DNA from 4 places in the Chryseobacterium sp. GW823-FHT05E08 genome. Region 1 is predicted to be linked to each of the others. Evidence: riboswitches for the same ligand, from Rfam matches in the RefSeq annotation. Region 1 holds a riboswitch; each other region holds the start of a gene.

Region 1 (5,802 bases):
AAGTGGAAGATTGTATCCTTTAGCTTCTTTTTTAATGATTAAATAAGGAGTTTTAATGTCAGCTTTTCTTGTTACATCTACATGAATCCAGTCTTTTTCATAAACAGATACTTTGTCAGAATAAAGATCATCATCGTAACCTGTAAAGTTCTGAGGGATCGTTATTTGCTTGAAATCTACATAAATACTGTCTGAAGTTGTATTAATAGAAACCTCTTCTGTATCTTCTTTATGACCTTTTAAGAACATTTCTTTTTTAGCCATACTGATTCCGAAGTAAGTTGAAATGGCAATCAATCCAAGGAATAATGCTCCTAAAACCCATCCTGTATTTCTTAATTTCGTTTTTGGAGAAATTAATTTGATACTTAACAATGCGAATATCATTGCAGGAATTAAACTTCCCAGAACGATCATTGCCATGATCACATATTTCATTCCGTCGTTATCGAAATAGTAGTTCATTTGGCTGATTGGAGGGAAATCACTGTTTCCCATAAATCCGAAACCTACAAATGAACCGATAAGGCAACCAAAAGCCATTAAAGCAAAGATTCCTCCTAAAATATATCTTATTACATTCCAGATCCCGCTTCCTGCATTGTTAATGTAAGGTTTGCTTTCGATATAGATTTCTCCGACTCTCTGAGTAGATTCATTAGCGAATTGTACTAATTTATTAGACTCATTTTTAAGATTGTCGAAGTTCATAGGCTTTCCCTTCATTTTCAGGAAATCTGCTGCAGTTTCTGCAGTTGGTAAAACGATCCAAAGAATGATGTAAAGTAATACCACTAATGAAGAAGAAATTGCTGCTGTAAAGATCCCAAGGATGAAAATTCCTAACCAGATTGCTCTCATCGCCGTAATGTCCATTCCAACGTAATGAGCTAAACCTGCACAAACACCTGCTATTTTTTGTCTTTCTGGATCACGGAACAATTGTTTTTTGTCTGTGTATTCAGTTCCTGAAGCGCTTGCTTTCTTAGTATTTTTTTCAGAATAATAAGCTTCTTCCTGTTCTTCGATCTTTTCCGGAGTTCCGATCTGAGCGATTACTCTTTCAACATCGGTATCATTTACCACTTCACGTTTTCCTAAAGAATCTCTGAAAATTTCAACCATTCTTATTTCTATGTCATGCATTACCTCATCTGCTTCCGAAGCGTCTAAAGAGCTTCTCAGTGCATTAAGATAATCGCTAAGCTTTATATATGCGTGTTCTTCTATTGTAAAAGAGAAACCTGCGAGTCCTATTGAGAGTGTCTTGTTCATAGCTTTGTTTTTAAATTTTTTGAGTGATTTGGTTTACAGAATCTGTTAATTCTTTCCAGGTATTTTGAAGTTCGTCCAAAAACAATTTGCCTTTTTCTGTTATTTGGTAATATTTTCTGGGTGGCCCTCCTGTAGATTCTTCCCATCTGTAAGAGAGAAACTCTCCGTTTTTCAGTCTTGTTAAAAGAGGGTAGAGGGTTCCTTCTACTACATCCAGCTTTCCTTTTTTCAGTTCATCTATCAGGTCGGAAACATACATTTCACGAAGGTTGATGAGACTTAAAATACAGAATTCCAGAATTCCTTTTCGCATTTGCGCTTTGGTATTTTCGGTATTCATCTTTGATAAGTTTTGTTAATTAGTTATATCCAATCAGAATAAAATTCCTAGCTAGTTGAACCTATTCCGATTTTACATTACAAAGATATGTAATTAAAATGGTAATATGCAATACAAAGTAGTGAAAAAATATAAATTAATAGTATAACTAATTGAAAATCAGTCTAATAATTTTTAACGTCGAATTTTTAGAATTTAATGTTTTAGAAAAATTAAGTCAAATTATTGATAATTTTACCTTTTAAGCTAATAGGTCTTAGCGTAACAAGCGCTTTTTTCTCTAATTTTTTCTGATATGATATAAAAGTGAACCTTTTGTAGAATTTACGAACGATAAGAGCCATTTCCATCATGGCAAAATGCTCACCGATGCAAAGTCGAGGGCCGGCTCCGAAAGGATAGTAAGCGAAATTTTTAGAATTTTCATCCTCAAAACGTTCAGGAATAAACGAGTCCGGATGTTCCCAATATTTTGGATTTCTGTGAAGTCCGCTAATGTAAAGGATAATCAAAGTGCCTTTTGGCCACGAATATTCTTTAAAACTATCATCTTCTAAAGCCTCGCGATCGATCGCCCAAGCCGGAGAATGCAAACGCATAGCTTCTTTGATAATATTTACAGTAAATGATTTCTTCATTAAATTTTCTGAAGTGAAAACCATTTCTCCCTCATCTTCAATTTCTTTTTTTAATTTTTCCTCAGCTTTTGGGTTTTGACTGATCTCAAAAAAGATAAAACTTAAAGCATTGGCAGTCGTTTCATGTCCGGCAATGAAAAGAATAAGCATTTCATCAACCAACTGTTCGTCCGACATTGGAAGTTGCGTATCTTCATATCTCGTCTGGATCAGCATATCCAAAAGATCGTTCTTTTCCTCGCCCGAACTTCTTCTTTTGTCTAAAACACTTTGAATGATCGCTTTTGATCTCTTACTTTTTTCAATGTTTTTATCAATAACACCGAAAATATTCAAGATATTGGTATAAAAAGGTAAACGAACTTCTTTGGTAGAAACTTCCTGAACTTCTGTGATTATTTTGCTTAATTCATTCACGGTATTTTCGTCAACATCAGAACTGAAAAGGGTTTTCGCAACAATATTAAAAGCCAGAGAATGAAAGAAATCATACAGATCTACCTCAGATTCGGTTTTAAATGACTCAAGAGATTTATCAATTTCTTCTTCCATAATGGAAACAAGATTGGCAATTTTTGCCTTACCAAAACCTGGTTGAATCAGTCTTCTTTGCTTTAACCAGTCTTTTCCATTGTTGGTTAACAGTCCTTTTCCAAGATATTTTCCTAAAGTGACAGATTGTATTTCAGATTTTTGATAATTTTTATGATTCTGTTTTAAAATATATTCAACAAACTCTTTATCCTGAGAAAAGATGAAGTTTTTATCGGTAAAACTTGCTCTAATATAATAATTATCACCTACAGATTGATGATTTCCGCTAATGACTTCCAACGGATGGTTTAACCCTTTAAATAAAGAATATAGCTTTCTTTTTCCCTTGATTTCTGCCGGATAATTAAACTCTGGATGCATGTTGAATATTTCTATTAAAAATACAATTAATCTCTTACATAAATGAGCTTTACAATCAAAACCCTTATTTTTGCAATACTATTTGGTTGGAATTTTAAATAAATATATCGTGGTGTCACATGTAGACAAAATCATTTTGAATTAAGAGACGCATCCAATCAATCAATACTATAAAGAGTAAAAATGAAGATACAAAAGGAGATCGATTTTATTTTAGCAGTTGATGCTTTAAAAAATGTACAGAGAAGAAATTATAATGCCGATGATTCGAGAAGAGAAAATACGGCTGAACATTCATGGCAGATCATTATTTTAGCTCAAATCCTTTTTCCATATGCGAAAAACAGGGCAGATGTTGATTTGTTAAGAGTAATAAGAATGCTTTCCATTCATGATTTAGTGGAAATTGAAGCCGGAGATACTTTCCTATTTGATGAAGCAGCAATGGTCGGGAAATTTGAAAGAGAAAAACAATCCGCTCAAAATATTTTCGGAATTTTAGATGAACCTTTACGTTCTGAGTTCTTCAATCTTTGGCTTGAATTTGAAGAAGAGCAAACTCCCGACGCTATTTTTGCCTGTGCAATCGACAGAATTATGCCCTTCATTCTAAATTCTCACACCTCAGGAAAAAGCTGGACAGAAGTCGGAGTAACCGAAAATCAGGTCAGAAATATGTTGGAGAATGCAATCAGCAGAGCTTCAGATGAAATGGGAGAGGCTTTTCAGTATTTAATGATTAAAAATTTGGAAACTGAGAAGGTTGTAAGATAATTTTATTTATCCTTGTGATAATATAAAAGTAAAAGAGGTTTCGGCGGCCAAAGGCCGCCGAAACCATAAAAAGGATTTATAATATTTGAATTGGTTTCTTAAATTCATCAATCGCCACAAAAGTAAAATCACCAACAATTGCTCTTTCTCTTTCGTAAGAATACATTTGTTCAGTGTAGATTTCTACATTTACTTTCATACTTGTTGTTCCAACGTGAGAAACTTTACCAATTAACTCCACAATCGTTCCTGCAGGAATTGGTCTTTTAAAATCAATCTTGTCGCTGCTTACTGTAACCACTCTTTTTCTGGCAAATCGGGTTGCGGTGATAAATGCCACTTCATCCATCAATTGCATCGCTGTACCTCCAAAAAGGGTGTCGTAATGATTGGTTGTATTAGGGAAAACGGCTTTAAAAATGCTGGTTTCGGATGCTTTAATTCTTTCTTCTGTAGTCATATTTCATTATTAATTAAAGCGAAAAGAAAGAATATTAGAACAAACAGAAAATAACAGGAACATAGAAATTCCTGAAAAAAACTATTGATCAATAAACTTCAGATCGCGAAAGTTTTTGTCTTAAAGAAATAGGTAGGTCTCCTGACTTGTAACATCTTTATCTCCTTCCCATGCCTCGCACAGTGGATTCTTGATAAAGACTTTTCGTTACTTACAGTTGCGCGACAGTTCGTGATTTTCACACGATTCCCTTTTAATCTGCAGTTAAGCAGAACCAGTTTCTAAAAAGCCACATGCCATCAGCTAGAAGCCAAAAGCAAAATAACTTTTCGGTGCAAAAATAAGGATTATATGAAAGATAAACGAATTATTCCGGATTATTATAGATGATCTGGCTGATAACCTTGCCTTCTTTGATCGTCCAAAGCGTGGTATAACGGTTTTCTCCTGAGCCATTGATCATATAAAGAAAGATGTGATCATTATCGATAGAAGTCACCCCAACATTATTGAAGTCCATTGTTGGTTGGAATAAATTTTTAATAGCTTCTCTCACAAAAACAGAACCTCTTCCAGGTTGTTGAATCCTGATAGATTTAATTTCCGTCACACCTTCAGGAAGTTCATTACCGATTCCCCAAGGTCTTACTTTATCAATGGTAAGGATTTTTCCGTTAGCATCTTTTTCCTTTTTACGATAACTCGCGGTGGATGGGTAAACATCAATAATTACTTTACTTCTTTGATTAGCCGGAATTTTCGGATCAGTATTATCTGTAAAAATAAGAGATTTTCCGTTTTTAGATTTTGATGGAGTGTAAGGTGGTAACTGATCGATGTAAGCGATACGGTCTTTGTTCACCATACCTTCTTTGTTCAGAGAATCATACCTTACGAAAGGTTTTTCGGTGTCGTCTTTGTCAGGATATTTGATCCAGATCCATTCTGTTTCTCCGGGAGCGGGTTTTACATATACAAAAACATCTCCTCGGCGCATACGGATTTTATCCACAATTTTTCGGTAATTATCCTTAGCAACACGTACCATGGCGTAGCCTTCTTCAGCTTTTACAACTCCAAAAGGAACTTTATTTTGCCCTTTCATTAAGCTCAAAGAAAAAACACTGAAAATTGATAAATAAAATACTTTTTTTGCGGAAATCATCATGAAAAATTTTTGACTCTTCAAATATATAAATTAAATGCTTTTTCTGAACATAATTATATATTGTATTAATGATAAAAAGAAAGAGAATGCATATAAACATTCTCTTTTCTATAATATTAATCATTTCTAAGTTTCGCTTTTACGCCATTATTTTTAATAATCGTTCTGAGCGCTACAATTTCCTGTTTTGTAAAATCTTTTTTAGGAATCATATTCATGGTTTGCAAACTAT
Region 2 (5,802 bases), on a different contig from region 1:
CCTTCATTCAAAAGATAAAAACCTTTGATCGCAGTATTTTCCGGCTGAGCCAGATTTTCCCGCTCTTCAAGAATGATATATTCGTCTGTACGGCATGAAACCAGAAAGACAAATACAAACAACAGCAGAGAAAAGTTTAATTTTTTCATAATGTATAACTTAGAATAAGTTTAAAAAATCTTCCCGGCATCGGGTAACTTAAGACAACTTCGTAGTATTGGTTCAGAGCATTATTTACTTCAAAACTTGCTTTAAACTGATGAGATTTCCAATTGAATTTTTTCTGTATCGATAGATCGTGCGTATACCAAGGCTGTATATGATTAACCGCGATATTGTTTTGATTGATGTCGTAACGCTCTCCTACATAAATGAAACTGTAATTGAAAGCCCAATTTTTATAATCCGCCATTAAAGTAAATGTTCCGCTGTGCCAAGGTGTGTATGGAATCTGATCTCCAAAGAAAGACTCTTCCCTGTCGGAAAAATCTCTTGCACTTTGATAAGTATAGCTTAATAATGGTTTGATTTTTACTTTTCCGACCTGCAATTCTGCCTGAATATTGACATCTGCACCCAAAATTTCAACATAATCAAGATTCTGCATCGTCCATCGGAACATACTTCCATTAGGAGAAGCAATAATTTTATCCTTCACCTGATTGAAGTACCCGTCTACTTTTACATAAAAACCTTTAAAGAAGTTATTATTATCGTAAAATTTTTGATAGGTAAAACCTAGATCGTATTGCTCCGTAAATTCGGGTCTTAAAGAAGAGCTTCCGATTAATGTGTAATACAGATCATTGAAAGTAGGCATCCTGAAAATACGTTTATAGAAACCACGCAAGGTAAAATCTTTAGAATCAAAAGGCTGATAGCTTAAAAATGCGGCCGGCGTCCATTCTGTTTTGTCGGGAGCTTTGGTGTTAAGTTCTACTTCTTCATGAATAAAAGTACCTAAAACACTTCCTAAAAATTTAAACCTGTTCCATTGATAAGTTGTTGCAAAAGCCACAAGCGAAGTATAACGGGTGGGATAAGAAAACTGCCTTAAATCGGCATCCAGCGTATTATACTGAAAATCTACGCTCGCACTCACATCCCAATTTGGCGTAATAGAATACAAATTGGACGATGAAAGATATAACTCCTTCTGGGTATACTGATTCTGAATCTTAATTGAAGAAACCGTATCTACATATTTAGTATAATCGTATGCAAATTTAGCTTTGAACTGTGTTTCAAATTTTGGAAAGATCTTTTTTCTGAAATTAGCCTGAACGAAATAATTTTCATCAACCATTCTTTGTCCTCTCGCATCAAAACGGTTGTTTACAATAGCTCCGGGAATTCCTCGGTTTGATAAATAGCCATAACCTCTTACATTCCAGCTTCCGTTATTTAAAATTCCGTTAACGCTGGTTTCAAAACGCTTTGCTTTAATATCAGAATCAAATCTTTTAAAAATCGTATCATAAGCAACTGCTCCGTCAGGATATTTCCGCGAATATCTATATTTATAAACACCATCACTCTGAATAAATTCTGAACTAAAACTTGCAGAAACTTTATCCGAAATTTTCTGTTCTAAACGAAATGACGGATTAAAAAGATCGATAGAACTGTTTTTTAATCTGACAACGAAGTTTGTTTTCTGATTTCCTTTAAAACTTGGAGTTTTAGGCTGAAGATAAATTGAACCTGACGATCCAAAATCCTTTGCAGGTTGAAAAATTTCACTTTTTTGTCCGTTATACAGTGAAATTTCCTCAATATCATCTAACGAAAAACGGCCAAGATCCACTAATCCGTTTTGTGCATTTCCTAGCTGAATTCCATCATAGAAAACTCCTACATGCTGACTTCCCAAACTTCGGATATTGATGGTTTTCATTCCGCCAATTCCACCGTAATCTTTAATCTGAACTCCGGAAAAATAACGCAATGCATCTGCAACCGACTGACTGTTCAGTCTTTCTAATTGTTCTCCCGAAAGGGTCTGCGCAGGAAGAATCTCTTTAAAATTCTTTTTGTAAATATTAACAGCCTTGATCGATTTCTCTTTTATACTGTCTTTTCTGGTTTGAGAAAAGTATAATTGAGCCATTAGCACAAAAATTGTGATAATAACTTTATGAAGTCCGGAAGTAAATTTTGATACCATTAGCTCTTTGAAAATAATAACGCTAATGGATATAAGAAAGCAGCAATGAAAAGCACAGCGATAACTGCACAGAATCATTGTTGTCCTAAGCTTTATTCCACGAAAGCGTCAAACGTTAAATCTTCTGGCAGGTCTTCTGACTTACTCCATTTTTGAAATCCTTCCCATTAAAAAAACAGTGGATATAATTTTCAAAAACTTTTTTGTGGAGCTTACAGCAGCGGGTCTGTTCCGGATTTACACCGAATTCCCTTTTAAGCGCTTTTTAGGGCTCACCAGATTTCGGCAAAGATAGAAAATTATCGGCAGATACAATATTTTGATTAATCAAATGATTCTCAATTAAATAACAAAAACATCCCGTTAAAATTTTAACGGGATGTAAATAATTATGTTAAATTCCAAAGTTGATAAAAACACTCAATCGGGATTTCGCTTCAATATCTCCTCCTGCCAAATTAGAATAGGCAGGAAGCATCACTTCACTTCCCAAACTAAACTTTTTATAAGAGGCTTCAAAGCCCAATTTTCCGTACAAAGCACTTCCTGCGGTATTGGGCAGATCTTCACGAAATTGTTTATTTCTGTCGTATACTTCTCCCTGCATTCCGGCTTTTCCTGAAAAAATAACTTTTTCATTGGCAATAAGTTGATAGAATCCGGTGGCAGAATAATTCCATTGGTTTCCAAAATCATAATGCTTTTTGTTCTCTGTTTTAATGGTATAATCTGTGTTTAAAAGAACAGCAACTTTATTTTTCTGAAATTTGTAATTCAAAACCATCTGATAATCCCAGCTTCCTGTTCCCAGCTGAAAACTCGGATTAACGCCTGTGATTCCTTTCTCGTCAAACTTTCCTAAGGGAACTTTCACTCCAACTCCTCCGTTTAATTGATGAATATTATCTTTTGAATTGATCAACTGATAGATTCCCATCAAGTTCAAATCTCCAATTCCATTGATCTTAATATCACCCTGCATTGTTTTCTTTTCATGAAAATGAAATGGTAAACTCGCATACACACTTAGCTTTTTAGTTAAAGGAATCTTTCCCCAAAGCTGAATGGTATTGAAGTATTGATCCTGCGTTAAATCCTTTACAAATAAGTTTTCTTTTGCTTTATAATGCTGTGCAAAATATTTAATTCCTATAAATTGTGGATTCAATAAAGACTCAAAACCAGAAGAACCATTTCCTGCAGCACATCCACAGGCATCACAATCATCAAAAACCATTGCATGAAAATCAGTAGGAATATAAAGACTGTCGCCGATTGTTTTAGCCTGAAATAAATTACATAAAATCAAGCTTATGATTAAAATTATTCTTTTCATGTTTACTTTAAATTTATTCAGCAAATTTTGGATTTGAAATGAAGTTCTTATCAGACAATGTTTTTAGAAAGGCAATAATAAACTGCTTCTCCTGATCATTCATTGCAATTCCGATATGACCGTTTTGTTTTAATTGAGGATCAAGATTGGGGTTGTCTTCCACATTATCTGAATAGAAATTAAGTACTGCATTTAAGGTGTAAAATCTCCCGTCATGCATGTAAGGTGCGGTATATTCGATATTTCGTAAACTTGGAACGCGAAATTTCATCCAATCATTTTGATCAAGCGTTACCCGATATCGTCCCGCGTCTTTGAATTGCGTATTGTAATACATTCCTGTATTTCTGAAACTTTCATCTGTAAATAATTCTCCGCTGTGGCATGAGGCACATTTATGCTGAAATAAATTCATCCCCTGCGTTTCTTCTGATGTAAAATTTTCTTTTCCCTGTTTAAATCTGTCATATTTCGAATCTGCCGAGATCATTGTCGCCATAAATTGTGACAATGCTTTCAAAACCCTTTCCCCTGTGATACTTTCATCGCCATAAGCAGACTTAAATAATTTCTTATATTTCGAATCTGCACTTAATTTTGAAATAACCTCAGGCATTGAACTATCCATTTCATCTTCGTTGGTTATTGGAATTATTGGCTGTTCATTTAAATTATGAATGACTCCATCCCACATATATCGTTTTAAAAATGCCATGTTTTGAATCGGCGGAGCATTTCTGATTCCTATTCGATCATCAACGCCATGACTTACAGTATGACCGTGATGGGTAAATGCATTTTCCTGAATATGACAGAAGCCACATGAGATGGTATTATTTCGTGAAAGTCTGCCTTCATAGAATAATTTTCGTCCCAACTCTACCCCATTTTTGGTAATAGGATTTCCAGATTGATCGAAAGTCATTTCAGAAAAATAGGACGGAAATTCAAGATTGTAGGCTTCGTCTTTTTCCAGCGGCTCAATTACCTCATCAGAACATGATACAATACTTAGTAGAAAAGAAAAAAGAACCAATCTCGTTTTTATTATTTTAATCATTGTGAACGTGATCTACTTTAAACATCTTCGTTAAGTTATTGGTTACGCTCACCAAATGCTGACTAGAGCCCATCATCATGTCATTGATAGAAGTCAAAGTAAGTGGCGTTTCTCCGCTCAGATATTGATTAAGATCGGCCAAAATGTGGATGGAAGGCGTAATTGTACTCGTAACTCTTGCCGTAGTCGGAAGATTCAACGTAACTTCTCGGTAAAGATCTGGAGTATTATTGGCTGTGGTATTTCCCATGTTTCCGGTGTGATTCATAAATTCTGTAGTAGGAGAACTTGTTCCATATTTCCCTTCCAGTTTTACGAAAACATAACCGGCTGCCCAAGACCACGACATTCCTTTCTGTTTGGCTTTATTCCAGAATTCTGCCTGCCCGTCTTGTCCCAACAGATAAGCATTTTGACTGATTCCCAATCCGAACTTTATTTTTTTATAATTGTTTTTTGGAATTTCATTTAGGTTGAGATAAATAATTCCGGCTACTGCGTCGGCTTGATCTACGATGAAAGCACCTTTGTCAGGATTATTTTCATTGTATTTAAACTCGTTTCCGTTTTCATCGAATAAACTAATGTTGCTCACCACATACTTTAGATTAGAAAACTGATGCTTTTGTCCTTGTGAAGAGGTTTGAATAGTTTGATTTAAAACAATATCTCCCAGATTATTAAACCCATTTTCAAATTTTATCTGAAGATTTCCCGGTGTTTCATTGATTGAATCGTCTTCGTCATTATTTCGACAAGAGCTTAAAGTGAATAAAGTAGCAATACAGAATAATGATAAAAATTTATAAATTTTCATTGTTGATTTTTTTTTAGTGATATAATATGTTGATACGCCCATCGCGATAGGGATGGAAGCGGTTATCCTTTTTTTAGATTCTGACGTAAGGAAGGATCTAAAAAAAGATATGAGCGGACAGCCCGACCCAAGCGGCTGGAAAAGCCAGGGAAAGGGGATCGCCCAAAAAGTTAAAATTATATACTAAAAACCGGTGGTCTGAAAATAGAGGGTAAAAACAGAAAAGAATAGTCTGCTTTGTACGAAAACTTGAAGTCAAAGAGAGATATTTTCTCAGTGTTTTGAATTTCTGCAATTTCAGGAAGAATGTAAATATCCAATAATTTCTGTCCTGAATTTTTTGTTTTGTTTAAAGGCGAAGAATCGGTATCATTGGTTTTTGCAAGCTCTTTGCTTAGGTAACATTTTCCGTTACAGTGAAG
Region 3 (5,802 bases), 130 kb from region 1:
CGTATAGATTTCCTGTTGTAGTCACAATAGGAGTTGTAGGAACAGTTGTAGAACCTACAGTCATAGAATATATTTTGTTGCTTGAGTTAGTGAAATAAAACGTGTTACCATCCACTCTTAATTTCTGAGCTTGAGGAATTGCCGTCAACGTTGTCGTTGTAAACGTTCCTGTAGTTGAATTGATCTTATAGATGTAAGAATTTGTATTGTCTGAAGCTAAAACGTAAGCATCTCCGCTGTAAGAGATTAGATCTCTGATGATTCCGTTGCTTGGTAGCGTTACGGTTTTGTCAACAACGTTTGTTGAAGGTTTTACAATCGTAATTGTATATCCTGTTGGCAATTCGCTGTACGGAGGAGTAGATTCGTAGGTAACACCGTCAGTTTGTACGACGATATTTCCGCCGGCTTCAACTACTTTTTCCGCAGATCTTGCGAAACTGATACTTTTTACAAAAGAATTGTCTTTGTTGTAAACGTTCAGTTTCATTACATCAAAAAAGTTATTGTTGGTTACGTAATATTGACTTCCCGAAAACGCAATATATCGCGGATTTTGAAGATTAGTTGTTACGGTAGCCTGTTTTTTGAAGGTGTATCTGTTAACGATATCAATTTTATTAGGTACGTTTGAAACCAGATAAGCTTTATCAGAATCAAAACCGATAGTCTGTAAAACGTTTCCTAAAACTTCATTATTTTTTCCTGAATAAATTTTGTTTGCTAATGCAGAAAGATCATTAGTCACAAAAGAAACCTCTGCTGTCGGAGTTGTAAATCCACCTTCATTGGTGATAAGAACTCCATTTTCAAAGGTAACCTCAAGAATCTCCTCGGTGGTTTCATTAGTACAAGAAACATTGAAAAGTAATGTTGTCGCAAATGCAAGAGTTAAAATTTTTCTGATATTCATTATATTTAATTATTTATTTAAAAATTGATATTCAAGTTCACGCTATAATTTCTCAAAGGCATTGGATAAAATGCCGTCGTTGCATATACTTGGTTAAAAATATTATTCACTTTAAAACCTACTGTATAATTTTTAAGAATCGTTGCAGAAACACCAGCATTCATCACGAAATAAGGTTCCAAAGCATCCTCTCTTTTTTCGTTGGTATCGGCATAAGTCAGCCCATTGAACATTCCCTGAACATACAGTCTCATAAATTCATATTGATATTCAATATTTCCAAATAACTTATGAAAAGGAACGTACATCAACTGTTTATCCGTATCAAGATTGGTAGATTTGGTGTATGAATATCCTAAATTCGTTCTTAAATTATGCTTCCCGAATTTTCTTTCATAATCAATTCTGGATTCAATTCCATAAGATTCAACTCTGTTGGTGTTGAAAGCCGAGTAGTATCCTAGTGGACTAGGCAGCCATTGGATCATATCCTTGATTTTCATATAATACGGCGTAACCGAAAGTTGTACACCAGCAATGTTAAATTGATTTCTCAATTCAAACTGATACGATGTCTCTGGTTTTAAATCTTTATTTCCGCCTGGACTCCAGTAAAGATCATTAAATGTTGGAAATCTGAAATTCCTTGAAGCACTGATTCCCACATTGTACCAATCGACAGCATTCCATTTTCCGGAAAACGAAAATTGGAGTGGCGAACTGATATCTTCAACAAAATCTTTTTTAACTCCGGCTTCAAAACGAAGATCTTTCGTAGTGAAATAACGAAGTAATCCCGCTACAGAACCTACATTTCTACTTATATGATCGATTCCGGATGCATAACCTTCGCCTTTATTAACCTGAAATTCTGTAATTAAGTTGAAATTTAATTTTGGAACAATAAAATAATTAAAATCATTTTTCAGAATATAATTTTTTCCTGTTCCGCCACTTGTTTTTGGCCCGTCGATATTCCCGAAATATTGGAAGTTTTCTTCTGTGTAAGCTGCTTTAAATGAATTGCTGAACTTAGTTTTATTCCAATCCCAAGAAATTAAACTTCTTACATTTTGAGTTTCATATTTCGTCGGAGTCTGGCTTTCAAAGAAAATAGGATAATGCTGATTTCCATTAAAAAACTCAGAGATCCAAGAGATTTGGTGATGAGGTGCTATTTTATAAGCCGTCGAAAAATTGAAATTGGTGTTATTATATTTTCCGTTTCTGTTGATATAATTATTTGAATTTTCAACTTCATAATCATTTTCACTAATAGAATAATGACCGGAAGCCTTAAAACTGAATTTCTCGTTGCTGTAAGATGCTTTGAGCAAATTATTAAAAGTACCGAAAGATGCTGCCTCAGAAAATAATGAAGCATGCGCTCCTCTGTTAAAATCCAGATTATTATTTAAATGGATGCTTCCACCGATCGCGCCACTGCCATAACTTACACTTCCTCCACCTGATTTTACAATAAGCTGATCAAATCCGCCAAAAGGGATATTATTAACATCACCCTGACCCAAAAAGTTAGAGTTAATATTAATTCCGTTCCATACAAAGGCAGTTTGCGAAGCTGTTGTCCCTCTGAAAGATGGCGAAGAAACCGCTCCACGACCATTTTCTTTGATATAAACAGCAGATTGAAAGCGTAAAAGTTCAGAAAGATTGGTTGAGTTTTTCTCAGCATCCTGAGGAGTGATGGTGGTAACGTTATGAAAAAGCTTAACCTTACTCATTTGGTTATCAAAAACATAAACGGTGTCAATGGTTTTCTCCTGTGCGAAAAGAAAACAACCATAAGACGAAAAAAGCAGTACTAAAGATCTTTTTATATCCATCACTATTTTACTTTTCCTCCGAAAGCAATCTATTTTTTTATTATGATTTTGGCAGGTCTCCTGACTTTCGCTTTTCTACACCTTCCCGTTTGCACAGTGGTTTTTCGTAGAAATTTCGGTTGCGATTTACAGTTGCGGGGACAGTTTGGGGGTCTCACCCAATTCCCTTTTCATTCCAATACACTGGAAACCAAAATTTTTGCAAAGATAATTTATTAAATTGAAATGCAAAATCGTAAAAGGTTTAAATTAAAAAATCCAACAATATCTATTATTCAAAATTGCCTATTACCAATTACTCATTGCCTATTTTTCAGGAGCTATTTCCAGCTATCCACTCATACTCCTCGCGCCACCACTCTCCAACGCTCAAACCCTCCCACACTCCAACTCTTACTGCGGGGTAACCGTTGCTATCTGGGCTAGGGTATTTGTCGTTCTTTCAATATTCGTCATTGCGAACCGAAGGTGAAGCAATCTCATAAAAAAATTAGTGATAAAAAAGAGTGCTTCGTCGCTTTGCTCCTCGCAATGACAATAAACTTCGCTGAGTGAAACGCCTTTGCGAACGAAAAATATTCTCAATGATTTTAAAGAAAACCTTTGCGATCTTCGCGCTAAAAAAAGCACTCACAAACTATAAGAAAGTAGCATCAAAATAAAACGGCAACAAATCCTTAATAGAATTCACTTTCACGACCACATCATTCATGCTCGAAAAATAAAGATCAATATTTTCATTCTGCTTGGTTTCATATTCAATTAAGCTTTGTCGGCAAGCTCCACAAGGTGGAATCGGCGGATTTTTCTCGTGAAATTCTCTCGGTCCGCCAACAATAAAGATCTTTTTGATCTTTTCATTCGGAAAATTGGCTGCTACCCAGAATAAAGTCGTTCTCTCAGCACAAAGTCCTGACGGAAAAGCCGCATTCTCCTGATTGTTTCCGGAAAAGATCTCTCCATTTTCCAATAAAACCGAACAACCTACCAAAAAGTTGGAATAAGGCGCGTAAGCATTTTCCCTGGCTTGTTTTGCTCTTGCGAACAAAGTATTTTCTATATCGCTAAGTTCACTGCTATTTTTAAAATATTCGTAACCTATCTGTATGTCTTTTTTCATATATTGTGGACCTAAAAAAGGGGGATAAAATTACCTCTTTTTCACCAAGTGGGCAATATTATTTTGTCCTTCAAAATTTTAAATTAAAATTCAAAACATCAAACATGTTATACACTCCTATAAAATTCAGAAATGTTGAAGTAAAAAACCGATGGGTAATGTCCCCAATGTGTATGTATTCTAGTGAAAACGGGATGGCTAATGATTTCCATTACGTCCATTACGGAAGCAGATCGCAGGGCGGAACAGGATTAATTATAGTAGAAGCAACCGGCGTAGAGCCCCGTGGAAGGATCACCAATCATTGCATGGGAATCTGGAATGACCAGCAGGCAGAAAAACTACAGAAAATTGTTGAGTTTGTTCACAAGAATTCAGACAGCAAAATAGGAATTCAGATTGCACATGCTGGAAGAAAAGGCTCAACTTGGAACAATTTGCAAATTCCTGTTGAAGAAGGTTGGGAAACTGTTGCGCCAAGCCCGATTCCTTATCACCCAACAGAAAGAATTCCGCATGTTTTAACAGTAGAGGAAATCAAAGAACAGGTTCAAAACTTTAAAGAGGCAGCAAGAAGAGCGGTAAAAGCAGGTTTTGATGTAATCGAAATTCATGGTGCTCATGGCTATTTGGTTCACCAGTTTTTATCTCCGCTTTCTAATATCAGAACGGATGAATATGGCGGAAGTTTTGAAAACAGAATCAGGTTTTTATTGGAAATTGTAGATGCTGTAAATGAAGAATTGAACGAAAATGTTGCGCTTTTTGTAAGAATTTCCGGAACAGAATACGCTGAAAATGGTTGGGATATTGAAAGCAGTGTAGAATTGGCGAAAATATTAAAAAATCATTCAGTTGACTTAGTTGATGTTTCAAGTGGCGGAAATATTCATGGAGTAAAGATTCCTCTTTTTGACGGATATCAGGTTCCCCTTTCTTCTCAGGTAAGAAATGAGGCAGAAGTAAAAACCGGTGCTGTTGGCTTGATTAAAAAAGTATCACACGCGGAAGAAATCTTGCAAAAAGGAGACGCAGATCTTATTTTTATTGCCAGAGAGATCTTAAGAAATCCATACATTGCAGTTCAGGGTTCGTTTGAGATGGGTGAAGAATGTTTCTTTCCTCATCAATATTTAAGAGCTAAAATTTCTTCTTAATTTTATACAATTAATTTTTAAAAAGATGAAAATAGAGGATTTCATGTTGCCGTGCCCAAGTAAAAAGTTCTTAGGAATAGAATGTTTTGGCTGCGGCGCTCAAAGAGCTATTGTCATGGTTTTTGAGGGGAGATTCTCTGAAGCTTTTCATATGTTTCCGGCTGTTTATACGCTTTTGATATTTTTATTTACCGTAGGAATAAGTTTTATTGATAAAAAAAGAAACTATGGAAATGTTTTAATTATAATGGCAATTATTAATTCAATTATAATGGTAATTGCTTATTTTTACAAACATTTTTATCTTAATTTGCACTAAAACATTAAAATTATAACTATGAATCAACAAAAATTACCAAATGCCACAGCGGTACTTGTATTAGGAATTGTATCTATCATCGGATGTTGTTGCTACGGAGTAGTAGGTATTATCACAGGGATTATCGGATTGTATCTTTACAAAAAGGATAACGAACTGTATAAGAAAAACCCGGATCTTTATTCGGATTACAGCAATTTGAATACAGGTAGAATATTATGTATCATTGGTCTTATATTAAGTGTTTTATACATTGCCTATTTGGTCGTGGTGATCTCTACGTTAGGTTGGGATGCTCTGAAAGATCCTCAACTGATGCAGGAAAGAATCAAAGAATTAACGGGACAATAATTAAATCCTCAGATAAAACAAGAAAGACTGCAAATTTGCGGTCTTTTTTTTTTGTGAAAAAATTTAAGTTAACTTTCTCTTGATTGATTTGTAAA
Region 4 (5,802 bases), on a different contig from region 1:
TTCCGCGATCCTGATCAAAATTTAATTGAAATCAGCAATTATTTAAGTTAAATCATTCTAAATACACACATTAAGTGAAAGATGATTAAAAAATGCCTAATTTCGTATGCATAACTTAGTAATAAACACGTAATGCAACTTGATGAAAAAATTTTATCTACTATCCTCAACGATTTTGAACAGGAAAAATTCGGTCCCAAAGAACTTTTGATCGAAGAAGGCAAAATCGCCCGAAAATTTTACTACATCGAAAAAGGAGTTACGAGAGGCTGGCTCAATAATGACGGAAAAGAAATCACTTTTCAGTTTATGTTTGAGGGCGCTTTTATTTCGTCTTGGGAAAGTCTTTTTTACAGTTTGCCCAGTCTATACAATATCGAAACAATAGAACCTGTCACTGTTTACAGCGCTTCTCTTGAAGATTTCAGACAGAAAATGGAGCGTAATCCTTACATCAAAGATTTCTATTATAATAACCTTCAGCAAAGACTTTTAAAGTATCAGAAATTATTTATTTCCAGAATAAAAGATACACCGGAAGAACGATATAATCAATTATTTGAACAATCTCCAGAGATTATCCGCAGAATTCCGCAACATTATATTGCGTCTTATCTGGGAATTACTTCTGTTTCTTTGAGTAGGATTAGAAGTCGGAGATAATTTAAAATAAAAATTGTTTAAACTATTTATTTTAACCACAAAAGTTGCAAAAGACTAACACATAAGTATTTTAAGTTAATCAATCGACCGCAAATAAGAACACATTAGTTTTGAAAATCTTTGATTTTTATTCTTTTGAAAACTATTGTCTCCTAATAATGGGTATCAAATAGCTTTTGCCTCTTTTGTGGTTAAAATTTACAATTACTAAATATTCACCCCATAAATATTCTTCACTTCCGCCATCACAAAAGTGCTGTGCGTACTTCCGATGGAATCTACAGAGCCCAATTTATTGAACACAAAATCCTGATAATGCTTCATATCTCGTACCTGAACTTTTAAGAGAAAATCAAAATCCCCGGAAATATTATAACATTCAGCTACTTCATCAATCTGTAGAATATCTTTCACAAATTCATTTCCAACAGAACGGTCGTGAATTTTTAGTTTGACCTGACAAAAAACGGTAAAACCACGATTCAGTTTTTCAGCTTCCAAAACGGCTGCATAATGTTTAATATAACCTTCCTGTTCGAGTCTTTTCATTCGTTCAAAAACAGGCGATGCTGAAAGATTAACTTCTTTCGCTAACTCTTTTACGGTCAATTTTGCATTCTTTTGTAGGATTCTTAACAGTTGAAGATCCTTTTCATCGAGTCTTTCCACAGAATAATATTCTTTTTTTGATTCTATTTTTCAAATTTAAAGAATAAATATCTTTTTAAATTAATTTAAACAAAATATTATACTTAATATTTAGCACTAAGCCAATCAATTCACTTTAATCAATATCTTTGAACTCCATTTTGTTCTTTAACATACTTCATCAAACGGAAAAGGTTTTACTTAAGGTAAATTAATAGGGAATCGTGTGAAAATCACGAGCTGTCGCGCAACTGTAAGTAACATAAAAAGTTTTTGTCCAAGTAGATCCACTGTGCAAACGGGAAGGATGACAAAAACTGTTACAAGTCAGGAGACCTGCCTGTTCCGAATTGACAATGCTTTCGCGGTTTGAAGCTTTTGGGTCATACAGATGATACTTTTGAACGTATTTGGTTTGAAATTAAATTGAATTGAGTTTTAATTTAATTTATTTTTTAAACGCAAAGATTTTTATGATGACTTCTTATTTTAAAGGAGCAAAGATTTGCGACTTTGTCGCTGATGAAGCTTATGTTTTATACGCCCGCTTCTTAAAATCAATTTATTGATTCTTCTTTGCCCGCTTAAATAATATAGAAAATTGAATTAAAACTTGGCGTCAAAAAAATAAAAAACATTAAGCCAATTCTTTTATTTAAAGAAAAAATTACGTCCTCACTGTATTTACTCTATTCCATAAACTCTTTTCCTCGACTGTATTTCGAAGTGTCTGAAGAACTTTTAAAATCAAATTTAATTTAAAAGTTTAAAAGAAATGCAAACACACTTAGTAGGCTATCCGCGTATTGGTAGCAACAGAGAACTTAAAAAAGCTTGTGAAAACTATTGGTCAGGCAAGATCCCATTAGACGAATTGTTGGAAGTTGGAAAAACCATCACTCAAAACAACTGGAAATTACAGCAGGAAGCAGGAATTGATCTTATTCCATGTAATGATTTTTCATATTACGATCAGGTTTTGGATATGACGTTAACGGTTGGAGCAATTCCGGAACGTTATCAGGAAATTGCTCTCAAAAAGTCTGAACTCGACCTTTATTTTGCAATGGCAAGAGGTTTTCAGAAAGATGGATTGGATATCACCGCCATGGAAATGACCAAATGGTTTGATACCAACTACCATTATATCGTTCCTGAATTTCAGAAAAACCAGGAGTTTAAGCTATTCTCCAATAAAATCATCCAAGAATTCATCAGTGCAAAACAAGCCGGAATTAATGCAAAACCTGTCATTATCGGTTTATTAACGTATTTATTGTTAGGAAAAGAAAAAGAAGAAGGCTTTGATAAATTGGATTTAGCAAAAAACTTACTTCCCGTTTATATTCAGATTTTAAAAGAACTGGAAAATCACGGTGCAGAATATATTCAGTTTGATGAGCCTTTTTTAGCTTTAGATTTAAATGAAAAAGCGAAAGAAACATATCAGTTTATTTATGCTGAAATCAGAAAACAATTCCCAAATCTGAAATTCATTGTAGCTACCTATTTTGATGGATTAAAAGATAATCTTGCCTTGACTACTTCCCTTCCGATCGATGTTTTGCATATTGATTTAGTTCGTTCACCAGAACAGTTGGATGAAGTTTTAAATAATATTCCAACAATTTTAAGCCTTTCTTTAGGAATTGTTGACGGTAGAAATATATGGAAAAACGACTTCCAAAACTCATTAAATATCATTAAAACTGCCATTCAAAAAATTGGTTCGGAAAGAGTTTTTATTGCACCGTCTTGTTCATTGCTCCACTCTCCTTTCGACCTTGATTCTGAGAAAAACGAAGATATTTTATCTCCTGAAATCAAGCAATGGCTGGCTTTTGCAAAACAGAAAATTTATGAAATTGTTAATTTAAAAAAATTAGCTTCAGAAAATCCGGATTATAATGTTTTACAAGCTTTGGCTGAAAATAAAAAGGCCATTGAAAACCGTAAAACCTCAACATTAATTCACAATCAGGATGTGAAAAATCGTGTTGATGTGACGACTGAAGAAGATGCAAAGAGAAATTCACCATTTAATATAAGAAAAGAAACTCAGCAGCAAGTTTTGAATCTTCCTCTTTTTCCAACAACGACAATTGGCTCGTTTCCACAGACGAAAGAAGTGAGAACCTGGCGAGCAAAATTCAAAAAAGGAGAATTAAATGCCGAACAATACAACAATTTATTAAAACAGGAAACCGAAAGAACCATCCGTTGGCAGGAAGAAATAGGGATCGATGTCTTGGTTCACGGAGAGTTTGAGCGAAACGATATGGTGGAATATTTCGGGGAACAGTTGGCGGGATTTGCTTTTACACAAAACGGTTGGGTTCAAAGTTACGGAAGCCGTTGTGTGAAACCGCCAGTGATTTTTGGAGATGTTCACAGACCGAATCCAATGACGGTTTATTGGGCTGAATATGCTCAATCTTTAACTCAAAAATGGGTAAAAGGAATGTTGACGGGACCTGTAACGATTCTTCAATGGTCTTTTGTGCGTGACGATCAACCTCGTTCATTGACTTGCAAACAAATTGCTTTGGCGATTCGTGATGAAGTAAATGATTTGGAAAAAGCGGGAATCAGAATTATCCAGATTGATGAACCGGCAATTCGTGAAGGTCTTCCGTTGAGAAAATCTGACTGGCAGAATTATCTGAAATGGGCCGTTGAAGCCTTTAGAATTTCGGCAAGCGGTGTGGAAGATGCGACCCAAATTCATACGCATATGTGTTATTCTGAATTCAATGACATCATCCAAAATATAGCAGATATGGATGCTGATGTGATTACGATTGAATGCTCCAGAAGCCAGATGGAATTGCTGAATGCTTTTGCAGATTTCAAATATCCGAACGAGATTGGTCCAGGAGTTTACGATATTCACTCGCCGAGAATTCCGTCAAAAGAGGAAATGGTAAAATTGCTGAAAAAAGCACAAGCCGTCATTCCTGCACAACAACTTTGGGTAAATCCCGATTGTGGTTTGAAAACCCGTCATTGGGATGAAACGGAAAAAGCGTTGATTGCGATGGTAGAGGCTTCGCGGGAAATGAGTAAGGAACTTGCTTTACAGACACTTTAAAATTATTGATATTTGTTTTTTCAGGAGCCTTTTGGGCTCCTATTTTTGTTTAAAAAATATAATTTTTAAAAAAATTAACGTAGATTAGAGTAAAATAATAAAATGACTCCAAAAGATTTATTTAACCAAAATCAAATATATAATAAACTTTCCCCATTCATAAATCAATTAAGTAAAATTCAATTTCAAAGTAGTCAATTTGACCCATGGAGATCAAATTTAGATAAGTTGCAAAAGTCTTTTGATAATAGACCTGCAATCCAAACTATAACTGAAAACTTCTCTAAAACACTATTATTAATAGATAATTTTAATATTGGAATTCCAGATTATATACTTAATAATTTAACAAATACAATTAATTTCAATGAGTATGATTTAGCTAAATTAATTGTTGATTTTGATGATGAAAATACTGAAAAAGAAGATAATATAACTTTCGTTACAGACGAAATATATGATAACTTACCTATAACAAATATAGTGTTTGAAGAAACACACCGAATAAAACAATTAATTTTTGATATTTATATTAATAATGAAAAATTGTTTCGAATACATCCAAGAGAATTTGAAAAAATAATAGCTGAATTGCTATACGATAAAGGGTTTCAAGTTGAGCTAACAAAGCAAACAAGAGACAATGGCTATGATATTTTAGCTTTAAAATATATTGATGATTTTAGTCCTATAAAATATTTGGTTGAATGTAAAAAGTATAGTGAAAAGAATAAGGTTGGTGTTGAAATTATTCGAAGTTTAAGAGATGTACTAAATACAGAAAAGGCAAATAAAGGCATAATTGTAACAACATCTTATTTTACTAAAGATGCTGTAAAGCTACAACAACAAACACCTCATTTACTAGACTATAGAGATAAAAATCATGTAATGGAATGGGTGAAAGAATATTATAACAAAAAAATTATTACATAATAATGACAACTGAAGAATTCATAAAGAATTTCTACCAAGAAAAACAAAACATTCTTAACTCAAGTTTTGACAATCAATCAGAATACAGAACTCTTGTTTCAACAAAAATTGAAGAATTAAATCTAAATGAAGTTCAGAGTGAAAAATTAAAAGAAATAGTTTCTCTTCTTTTGACAGATAGCTTTTATACCATTTTATTAGGTCTGGATGGTTCTGCAAGTATTGGAGATTCACAGGAAAGTTTTAAAATTTATGATGAAGAAGATCGTTTAATTTCTGAAGGCGGAGATTTAGAAGGTTATGCCTATAAATATTTTTATGAAGATAAATAATATATGAGACTTTTATTCCTTTTACTATTAATTTCAACATCATTCTCAGCACAGTCTAGTAATGATATAAAAAATCAAATAAAACTAAAAAGCTATAGTTCTTTAGATAGCATTAATGTTTATTCAAAAGAC

What was found. Region 1 has a riboswitch for cobalamin ahead of AC1Q7L_RS19730 (acyl-CoA thioesterase). Riboswitches for the same ligand answer to the same signal wherever they lie in the genome.
Region 2: linked by a shared signal. The riboswitch ahead of AC1Q7L_RS09630 (TonB-dependent receptor) and the one ahead of AC1Q7L_RS19730 (acyl-CoA thioesterase) in region 1 are both predicted to bind cobalamin.
Region 3: linked by a shared signal. The riboswitch ahead of AC1Q7L_RS20325 (TonB-dependent receptor plug domain-containing protein) and the one ahead of AC1Q7L_RS19730 (acyl-CoA thioesterase) in region 1 are both predicted to bind cobalamin.
Region 4: linked by a shared signal. The riboswitch ahead of metE (5-methyltetrahydropteroyltriglutamate--homocysteine S-methyltransferase) and the one ahead of AC1Q7L_RS19730 (acyl-CoA thioesterase) in region 1 are both predicted to bind cobalamin.

Annotation. Positions count from the first base shown of each region.
Region 1 covers NZ_JBXAHY010000007.1:63,938-69,739, reverse strand. The annotation lists gene AC1Q7L_RS19750 (PspC domain-containing protein) at 1-1,275, opposite strand, end outside; gene AC1Q7L_RS19745 (PadR family transcriptional regulator) at 1,286-1,615, opposite strand; gene AC1Q7L_RS19740 (cytochrome P450) at 1,828-3,168, opposite strand; gene AC1Q7L_RS19735 (HD domain-containing protein) at 3,352-3,942, shown strand; gene AC1Q7L_RS19730 (acyl-CoA thioesterase) at 4,019-4,402, opposite strand; cobalamin riboswitch at 4,517-4,696, opposite strand; gene AC1Q7L_RS19725 (hypothetical protein) at 4,770-5,570, opposite strand; gene AC1Q7L_RS19720 (YcxB family protein) at 5,687-5,802, opposite strand, start outside.
Region 2 covers NZ_JBXAHY010000002.1:806,105-811,906, reverse strand. The annotation lists gene AC1Q7L_RS09635 (YncE family protein) at 1-149, opposite strand, end outside; gene AC1Q7L_RS09630 (TonB-dependent receptor) at 146-2,167, opposite strand; cobalamin riboswitch at 2,277-2,462, opposite strand; gene AC1Q7L_RS09625 (transporter) at 2,562-3,503, opposite strand; gene AC1Q7L_RS09620 (cytochrome-c peroxidase) at 3,517-4,563, opposite strand; gene AC1Q7L_RS09615 (MbnP family protein) at 4,556-5,380, opposite strand; gene AC1Q7L_RS09610 (hypothetical protein) at 5,557-5,802, opposite strand, start outside.
Region 3 covers NZ_JBXAHY010000007.1:198,893-204,694, reverse strand. The annotation lists gene AC1Q7L_RS20330 (DUF5074 domain-containing protein) at 1-913, opposite strand, end outside; gene AC1Q7L_RS20325 (TonB-dependent receptor plug domain-containing protein) at 931-2,760, opposite strand; cobalamin riboswitch at 2,794-2,970, opposite strand; gene AC1Q7L_RS20320 (cytidine deaminase) at 3,398-3,880, opposite strand; gene namA (NADPH dehydrogenase NamA) at 3,985-5,037, shown strand; gene AC1Q7L_RS20310 (DUF2752 domain-containing protein) at 5,063-5,356, shown strand; gene AC1Q7L_RS20305 (CCC motif membrane protein) at 5,375-5,707, shown strand.
Region 4 covers NZ_JBXAHY010000001.1:369,802-375,603, reverse strand. The annotation lists gene AC1Q7L_RS01725 (VOC family protein) at 1-51, shown strand, start outside; gene AC1Q7L_RS01720 (Crp/Fnr family transcriptional regulator) at 133-663, shown strand; gene AC1Q7L_RS01715 (Lrp/AsnC family transcriptional regulator) at 871-1,332, opposite strand; cobalamin riboswitch at 1,487-1,669, shown strand; gene metE (5-methyltetrahydropteroyltriglutamate--homocysteine S-methyltransferase) at 2,087-4,402, shown strand; gene AC1Q7L_RS01705 (restriction endonuclease) at 4,505-5,338, shown strand; gene AC1Q7L_RS01700 (hypothetical protein) at 5,341-5,670, shown strand; gene AC1Q7L_RS01695 (hypothetical protein) at 5,674-5,802, shown strand, end outside.